2 regions of the Franzmannia qiaohouensis genome follow, and region 2 is predicted to be linked to the other one. Evidence: predicted binding sites of a transcription regulator. Region 2 holds the regulator's gene; the other holds the start of a gene.
What was found. The regulator FNR, encoded in region 2, switches genes on or off when oxygen is low (the NO sensors DNR and NnrR bind a similar motif). The targets are predictions, from matches to a motif close to TTGATNTANATCAA.
Positions count from the first base shown of each region.

Region 1: a site for FNR is predicted at 1,828-1,841, ahead of hemN (oxygen-independent coproporphyrinogen III oxidase). Genes of this name have one in related genera too.

Region 1 covers NZ_JARWAM010000025.1:12,259-16,755, reverse strand. The annotation lists gene ubiT (ubiquinone anaerobic biosynthesis accessory factor UbiT) at 1-205, opposite strand, end outside; gene hemN (oxygen-independent coproporphyrinogen III oxidase) at 340-1,725, opposite strand; gene QC821_RS20620 (YbaN family protein) at 1,982-2,395, shown strand; gene QC821_RS20615 (Rrf2 family transcriptional regulator) at 2,453-2,932, shown strand; gene QC821_RS21770 (DUF2946 family protein) at 3,016-3,360, shown strand; gene QC821_RS20610 (YncE family protein) at 3,434-4,497, shown strand, end outside.
Region 2 covers NZ_JARWAM010000003.1:227,206-231,702, reverse strand. The annotation lists gene QC821_RS05305 (putative nucleotidyltransferase substrate binding domain-containing protein) at 1-168, shown strand, start outside; gene QC821_RS05300 (3'-5' exonuclease) at 219-836, shown strand; gene ttcA (tRNA 2-thiocytidine(32) synthetase TtcA) at 894-1,772, shown strand; gene fnr (fumarate/nitrate reduction transcriptional regulator Fnr) at 1,854-2,597, opposite strand; gene hemN (oxygen-independent coproporphyrinogen III oxidase) at 2,675-4,090, opposite strand; gene QC821_RS05280 (sulfite exporter TauE/SafE family protein) at 4,439-4,497, opposite strand, start outside.

The DNA of each region.
Region 1 (4,497 bases), on a different contig from region 2:
GCACGCCCAGGTCCTCGACGTGCAGCGAGATCCGGCGGCCTGCGAGCGCATCGAACTCGCCCTCGGCCAGCGGTACGGCGAAGGTTCGGTTGAGCATTGGCTCGATCAACTGGCGCTTGACCACCAGTGGCACTCGGGGGTCAATGCTACGTATCAAACGGGGCAGTGCAGGCGGACGTGGCAGGGGCAGTAACGGCGGGGACATGACGGCTCTCCTGAAGATATCTATGCGGCCAACGCCGCCAGCCCACCCATCCTAGGCCGGTGTTTTCGCGGCTGCACTGACATGCATCAACTCGCTGGGCAGATCGCCACCCGCAGTCGTGTCGTGGGCGACCACTATACGGTGCGGGAGTAGCGGCCACTGCTGCTTGCCAGATAGGCATCGAAGGCCATGGCGGCGTTGCGCATCATCAGACGGCCGGTGGGTAGCACCTCGATCTCATTTTCACGGATCGCTAGTAGGCCGTCTTCGGCCATCTCCTGCAGCTGCTCTAGGGCGTCGGCGAAGTAATCGCGGAAGACGATGCCGTGGACGGCCTCGATGGCAGCGAAGTCGATGCGGTTGTGGCACATCAGGGCATTGATCACGTCGCGGCGCAGCCGGTCATCGTCGCTGAGCCGGTAGCCTCGGAACACCGGCAGCTGGCCCTGATCCAGGCGATGATGGTACTGGGCGGTCTCTTTGACGTTCTGGCTGTAGCTGTCGCCGACCTTGCCGATGGAGGTGATGCCCAGCCCGACCATGTCGCAGTCGGCGTGGGTGGAGTAACCCTGGAAGTTGCGCTGAAGGGTGCCGTTCTCCCTGGCCAGTGCCAGCTCGTCGTCGGGCAGGGCGAAGTGGTCCATGCCGATATAGACGTAGCCGGCGGCAGTGAGGCGCTTTATGGTCAGCTCCAGCAGTTCCAACTTGCGCTCCGGCGGCGGCATGTCCTCGGGACGTATCATCCGCTGGGACTTGAACAGCTCCGGCAGGTGGGCGTAGCTGTAGGCGGCGATGCGGTCCGGGCGCAGGGCAATGATCTTCGACAGCGTGGTATCGAAACTCGCCACCGTCTGCAGCGGCAGGCCGTAGATCAGGTCGACGCTCACCGACTGGAAGCCGGCGTCACGGGCGGCCTCAACCAGCGCCATGACCTGCTCCTCACTCTGCAGCCGATTCACCGCTTCCTGAACGTCGCGGTCGAAGTCCTGCACGCCGAAGCTGAGGCGATTGAAGCCCAGGGCGTAAAGCTCATGGATCTGCTCGGGCGTCACGGTGCGCGGGTCCACCTCCAGGGAAAACTCGCGCTGGGCAGGCTCGGCAAAGTGGAAAGCCGCATCCAGCGCGGCCATCAGCTCGCCGAGCTGGGCGTTGCTCAGGTAGGTCGGTGTGCCTCCACCCAGATGCAGCTGGGTCATGCGCCGCGATTCCTCGAATAGCGCTCCCTGCACCCGGATCTCTTTCTTGAGCCATTCGAGATACTCGGCGGCGCGCTCGGTATTGTGGGTGATGATCTTGTTGCAGGCACAGTAGTAGCAGAGGCTCTTGCAGAACGGGATATGCACGTAGACAGACAGCGGCTTGGGCGTCTCGGCACGGTTGCTCCGCTCGGCGGCATTACGGTAATCATCCTCGGCAAAAGCCGCATGGAACTGGGGCGCCGTGGGGTAGGAAGTGTAGCGCGGTCCCGGACGATCGTATTTCTCTACCAGGGGGCGATCAAACAGCAGGTCATCATGCATCGTAACACGGCCTCTTGACGGGGTGGCGCCACCCAGGGTGCCGCACAATACCGCCGAGTATGCCATTCAGGATTCGGCTCGTCGGTACCCTTCTCGAGGTAGCTGACCCAGATCAATCCCCTCGCTAGCTAACTGGACATTGCCACGGCAGCATTGAATCGGCCCCCGTGCGACGACTCGAATAGGGCTTTGCGCCAGACGTGAAGATTCATATAAAATACTTTTTATTGGGCATCACGCCAAGCGGGAGGTCCCCATGACGCACCCTGTTTCACGCATCGCCTGGAGCGGCCTGGCCTACGGCTGTATCGGGCTAGGCACCGCCGGGTTGGTGGTGCCCTTGTTGCCTACCACGCCTTTCCTACTCGTGGCAGCCTGGGCCGCATCCAAGGGTTCGCCCCGGCTGGCTCGCTGGCTGCACCGTCATCCCCGCCTCGGCCCGACACTCCAGGCCTGGCGCGAGCAGCGCGCTGTGCCGCGCCGCGCCAAGCGACTGGCGCTAGCCCTGCTCGCGACCAGTTGGCTCGTGCTGTGGATGGGACGCGCGGCACCGCTGGTACTCGCGCTTACCGCGGCGCTGTTCTTGGCCGTCGCCACCTTCCTGATGACGCGCCCTGACGCCGCAACCGGCAGTCCCGACAGCATTCGGCCGGCAAACCCTATAGAGTGACCCTCTCCGCCAGCAGCGCCTTGCCCCAAGGCAAACCATGGAGCGCCGGATACCGTCATGCACTTGACCCGCTTTACCGACTACTCCCTGCGTGTTCTCGTCTTTCTAGCCGTCAAGGGCGAGGAGCGATCCACCATCCATGAGATCGCCGAGAGTTTCGACATCTCGCGCAATCATCTAATGAAGGTCGTTCAGGACCTGAGCCAAAAGGGCTACATCACCGCTATCCGCGGCAAGAACGGTGGTCTCCTGCTCAAGAAGGCTCCCGAGGATATCCGCCTGGGAACGCTGGTGAGCGATACCGAGCATGATCTACAGCTGGTGGAGTGCTTCGGCGAGGATAACGCGTGCAGGATCACCCCTGCCTGTCGACTCAAGCCGATCTTGGCCGAGGCGCTCGGCGCGTTTCTCGCGGTACTCGATCATTACACCCTGGCCGACATGCTAGGGCCGCAGGAACCGGCTCTGGTCCAACTGCTCAGCATCCAGCCGCTGACCAGCCCCCAGATTGATGCCGCGCCAGCACGGCTCCCCTAGTCGAGCGCCGAGATATTGCTCTGGATCAATGCAGCTCGGGCGACTAAGGGCCAAGCTGAAAGCCTGTATCAAGGGAGTTCATCATGCGTCGGCTCACACGGACATCATCAGCACAACGCACGCCAGGCCGCCTTATGGCCATCCTGCTCGCGCTGCTGTTGGCGATGGGCACGCTGACGAGTCACGGCGCCATGGAACACCTTCAGGCCGACTGCGGCGTGGTCGCCGACTGGAGCTCAGATGGCGGCCATTCGGATCATGGTCCCAGTGTCGAACATGATCATGACGCCTCATCGTGCGCCCTCTGCTCCGTCGCCGCGGGCCAGGCGCGTCTTGCCTTGGTTGACCCACTGCGCCAGGCCAATTCACCGGCCATGGCAGCATCCCCGCAGCCCCCTCTTGCCCCCAGGCGCCCTCCCAAATCCTGATCGAACGCAGACGGCATGGCCGTCGGATCGCGAGCCGCTCGCGTTACAAGATCCCGTTCATCAGGAGTTCATCATGTCTATCCGTTTGTCATCGGCCGCAGTGGCGCGCCAGGCATACCTGCAATCCTCATTTGCACGCAACGTAAATCATCGGCTTCTTGGCTGGCTGCTGGCTGCTGGTCTCGCCCTTGCCAGCGCATCGACGCTCGCCTCGGCAGTTCCCCAGGGAAGTGTCGTCACCGCCAACGAACGCGGCGCCTCTCTGACTCACATCAACCTAGCGAGCGGCGATGCCAACACCCAATCCATCGGCATTGCCCCCCACAACGTCCAGCTCAGCGCCCCCGGCCACTACCTGATGGCCGTGGGGGAAGCTGCCACTGACGATCATCGCCATGGTCATGACGGCGGCCATGCCCACGGTGATGCGCCCGGCAAGCTCAAGCTCTACCCGGCCAATGATCCCAGCGGTGCTCTCGTGGCCAGCATCGAGGTTGGCAGCCACCCGGCCCATGTGGTCAGCGACCTGGAAGGTCGCTTCGCCTTCGTCACCAATGCCGGAGACGACAGCGTCTCGGTCGTCGACCTCGAGGCCAGAGAGAGCGTCGCTACCATCGCCACCGGCGAGTATCCCCACGGCCTGCGCCTTAGCCCCGACGGCCAGGAGCTCTACGTAGCCAACGTGCTGGACGGCAGCGTCTCGGTGATCGACGCCGCGGCACGGCAAGAGGTCGCTCGCCTGCCGGTGGGCCAGACCCCGGTACAAGTGGGCTTCACCCCGGACGGCGCCCGGGTCTTCGTCTCGCTGCGCGACGAGAACCGCGTGGCCGTTATCGACACCGCCAGCCGTGAGGTCATCGAGCGTATCGAGGTGGGCCGGCTACCGATTCAGGTACACGCCACCGCGGATGGCCGCTTCATGCTGGTGGCCAACGAAGGCAGTGAGGCCGAGCCCGACAACCGGGTCTCTGTCATCGCCCTCGACAGCCTGACGGTGGTGGCTACCCACGAGGTCGGCGCCGGTGCTCATGGCATCAGCGTCGACGACACCGGCCGCTTTGCCTTCATCACCGGCCTTTATGACGACAGCCTCTCGGTCATCGACCTGGAAGCCGGCGCCGTCATCAACCGCTATGA
Region 2 (4,497 bases):
CTGCGCCTGCGTCAGCAGCTCGAGCGTGACGGCGACAGCGAGGATGCCAACCGGGTGGTGGTACAGCAGCTCTCGTCGCTGGAGCGCGACCTGCTGCGCGAGGCGCTGCACATGGTCAAGGACTTCAAGCAGCGGCTGTCACAGCGCTTTCATCTGGAATACAGCTGAGGCTCCGCTTCGGCCTGAACAACGACGATAACCGAGCCATGGAGGTTCACATGCTGCGCGCCCTGCGCCGAGCCAGCGACCGACGTCGTCATGCCGAAGGCGAGTATGGCTGGCTGTTTCACCCTTATACCGGCAACGAGATGGTGGCCATCGACTGCGAGACCACCGGTCTCGATACCCGCAGTGCCGAGCTGGTATCGATCGCCGCGGTCAAGGTACGCGACGGCCGGGTGCTGACCAGCGAGTCTCTCGACCTGCGCCTGCAGCGTCCGGCCAGCCTCAACGGCGACTCGATCCGTATCCACGGCCTGCGCGGCATCGATCTGGCCGGTGGCGACTGCGTCGAGGAGGCGCTGGACAAGCTGCTCGACTTCATCGGCAACCGGCCGCTGATGGGCTGGTGCCTGGACTTCGACATAGCGATACTCAACCGCCACCTGCGCCCGCGCTTCGGCTTCGACCTGCCCAATTCGCTGATCGAAGTCTCGCAGCGCTACGTGCGTGACCTGCGGCGCGCGCATCCCGAGATCGAGCCCAACCTGCGCTTCGAGGCGGTGGCCAAGGCCCTCGACGTGCCGGTGATCGGCCGTCATACCGCGCTGGGCGACGCGGTCACCGCGGCGCTCATGTACCTGCGCCTGGAGAAGGGGGCGATGCGCGGCGACTGACGTCGTTGCGCGGCGATGGTAAGATGGCCGACCATTTCCGGCCCCGATGCTGCGATCATGTCCGAGATACTTCCTCCCCAGGCGGCGGGCGTCAGCGACGCCCGCGACAAGCGTGAGTTCAACAAGCTGCAGAAGCGCCTGCGTCGGCAGGTGGGCAACGCGATCATCGACTACGGCATGATCCGCGACGGCGACAAGGTCATGGTCTGCCTGTCCGGTGGCAAGGACTCCTACACCATGCTCGAGATCCTGCGCAGCCTGCAGCGCAGCGCGCCGGTGGACTTCTCGCTGGTCGCCGTTAACCTCGACCAGAAGCAGCCCGGCTTTCCCGAACACGTATTGCCCGAGTATCTCGACGCCGCTGGCGTCGACTACCATATCCTCGAGCGCGACACCTACTCGGTGGTCAAGGAGAAGACCCCCGAGGGCAAGACCACCTGCGCGCTCTGCTCGCGGCTGCGGCGCGGCTCGCTGTACGGCTTCGCCGAAGAGATCGGTGCCACCAAGGTGGCGCTGGGCCACCACCGCGAGGATATTCTCGAGACGCTGTTTCTCAATATGTTCTTCGGCGGCAGCCTCAAGGCGATGCCGCCCAAGCTGCTCGCCGACGATGGCAAGAACATCGTGATCCGACCGCTGGCCTACTGCCGCGAGGCGGACATCGCCGAGTTCGCCCGGCGCATGGCGTTCCCGATCATTCCCTGCAACCTGTGCGGCTCGCAGCCCAATCTGCAGCGCCAGGTGGTCAAGGAGATGCTCGCTGAGTGGGAGGCCAAGCACCCCGGGCGGCTCGAGACCATGTTCAAGGCGGTGACCAACGTGGCGCCGTCGCAGCTCGCCGACCGCGAGCTGTTCGATTTCGCCGGGCTCGAGGACCAGCAGGCCCAGCGCCAGGCCAATCGGATCGAGGCCTTGGACCTGGCCCGCCAGGCCTAGTCGCAGACTCTGCGATGCAGATGCACAGCGCCCCCGCCGATCACTCGGCGGGGGCGCTGTCGGTTTCGCGGTCGGAGATGGCTAGAGGCAGCCGTCGCCCTCGGCGAGAGACTCGAGTGCCGACAGGTCGAGGATATTGACCTCGCGGCCGGCCACCGACACCAGCTGCTGCTGCTGGAAGCGGCCGAGAATGCGGCTGACGGTTTCCACTGCCAGGCCCAGGTAGTTGCCGATGTCGGCGCGCGACATCGACAGCCGGAAACTGTAGGCGGAGTAGCCGCGGCGGCGGAAGCGATTCGACAGCCCGATCAGGAAGCTGGCCAGGCGCTCGTCGGCGGTCTTGCGCGATAGCAGGCGCATCATGCGGCGGTCGTCGCGCATCTCCTTGCTCATGCTGCGAAACAGCTGTGTGCGCAGCTCCGGTAACTGTTCGGAGAGATGGTCCAGGCGGTCGAAGGGGATCTCGCACACCGTGGTGGTCTCGAGGGCAGTGACCGTACCGGGGTACAGCTCGTCGTCGATGGCGTCGAGGCCGACCAGCTCGCTGGGCAGATAGAAGTTGGTCAGCTGGTCCTCGCCGTTGCCCTCGCTGGCCAGCTGCTTGAGGCTGCCCGAGCGCACCGCAAACACGCTGGTGAACGCCTCGCCCTGGCGGAACAGCGTCTCGCCCTTCTTGAGTGGCGCGCGACGGCGGATGATGGCGTCGAACTGGTCGACGTCGGAGAGCTCCAGAGCCAGCGGCAGGCACAGTGAGCTCAGGCTGCAGGTCTGGCAGCGCGTCTCGTGCAGTCGTGCGCTTCTTGGAGCGGTGGCGGGGGCTGGCATGACCTCCTCCTGGGTGGTGGCGTTGCCCTCAGTATGGTGGATCATGGCGCTACGGCAAAGAATACTTTCCGGTGAGCTCATAGGATCCTCGAGTAGCGCGGCCCCTGGCCAGGCGTGAGATGGGCGTCGAAGGCCATCGCCAGGTGGCGAATCAGCAGCTTGCCGATCGGGGTGGCCGTCAAGGTCAGGCCGCGGCGCATCATCAGGCCGTCGCGTTCGGCACCCTCCAACTGGCGCAGGCTGTCGGCAAAGTAGCGCTCGGCGTCGATGCCGAAGCGGGTGCCGAGCTCGGCCAGGTCGAGGTGCATGTCGCACATCAGGCGCTCGATGGCGTAGCGGCGATACAGGTCGTCCTGGCTCAGGCGCACGCCGCGCTGGGTCGCCAGGCGTCCGGCGTCGAGCGCTGCCTCGTAGCCGGCCAGGTCGCTGGGATTCTGGGCATAGAGGTCGTCGACCCGCGAGATCGCCGAGACCCCGAGGCCCACCAGGTCGCTGTCGGCGTGGCTCGAGTAGCCCTGGAAGTTGCGCTGCAGGGTGCCCTGGCGTTGGGCCACGGCGAGGCTATCGTCGGGGCGCGCGAAGTGGTCCATGCCGATATGCACGTAGCCGGCGGCCTCGAGCATGTCGATGGTGGTGCGCAGGATGGCGAGCTTCTCCTCGGCGCTGGGCAGGTCGGCCTCGCTGATGCGCCGCTGCGGCGCGAAGCGCTGTGGCATGTGCGCGTAGTTGAACACCGAGAGCCGTGCCGGGCCCATGTCGATGACCTGCTCGAGCGTCGCGGCGAAGCTGTCGCGGGTCTGGTGGGGCAGGCCGTAGATCAGGTCCATGTTCAGCGAGCGGAACCCCAGTCGCCGTGCCTCGTCGACCAGGGTCTCGGTAAGCACGCGAGGCTGCACGCGGTTGATGGCCTTCTGGACCCGCAGGTCGAGGTCCTGGACGCCGAGGCTGATGCGGTTGAAGCCCAGCGCCTGCAGGTGGCGCAGGGTCAGCATATTGGCTTCGCGGGGGTCGATCTCGATGGCGTAGTCACGCTTGGGGTCGCTGCTGAGCCCGAAGCGGCTATCCAGACGGTCGACCAGGTCGCCCATCTGGTCGAGGGTCAGGAAGGTTGGGGTGCCGCCGCCCCAGTGCAGTTGGCTGACCGGTCTTGAGGTGTCCAGATGCCGCGCGGCGAGCACCATCTCGCGGTCTAGCCTGGCCAGGTAGGGCTCGGCCAGGCGGGTATTCTTGGTGGCGATCTTGTTGCAGGCGCAGTAGAAGCAGATCTTGCGGCAGAACGGCACATGCACGTAGAGCGACAGCGGCCGGCCGCCGGCATTGCTGCGCGTCAGCGCATCGGTCAACGCCTCTGCGCCGACGCCGTCGTGAAACGACAGCGCGGTAGGGTATGAAGTGTAGCGCGGCCCGCTGACGTCGTAGCGGCGAATCAGCGCCTCGTCCCAGGCGGAGGACGCCGCCGCCTGGGGCGGCGCGATGGGCGTGGCGTAAGACATGGTGGGCACTCCTGACGAGGATCTTGCGCCCATGCTAGCGCCGGCGCGGCGCGACGATCTTGCGTTGGATCAAGTTGCCGCGCATTCGTACCCAGGCTATCGGCGCTGCACTTAGCGAAGGACGCCGGTGGCAGGTCGGAGAGGGGGTTTCGATGCCATGGATGGCATCGGTAGCGCCCAGGGATGGTTTACAGCGCCACCTCGTAGACCTGCCGCCGGAACAGTCCTGAGCGGTGCTGCTAGCTAGCTGCGCAGACCCGCTCAACCACTGGCCTCGACCTGCCCCCGGCGTCCCTCACTATGGCCGCGGAGCCGACCCGGTGGTAGCTGCTCTGGTTATTTAATCACTCAGTGGCCGGTGGCGCCGGGCACCAGCCGCCATAGCTGCCAGAGCGCGAAGGCAATGA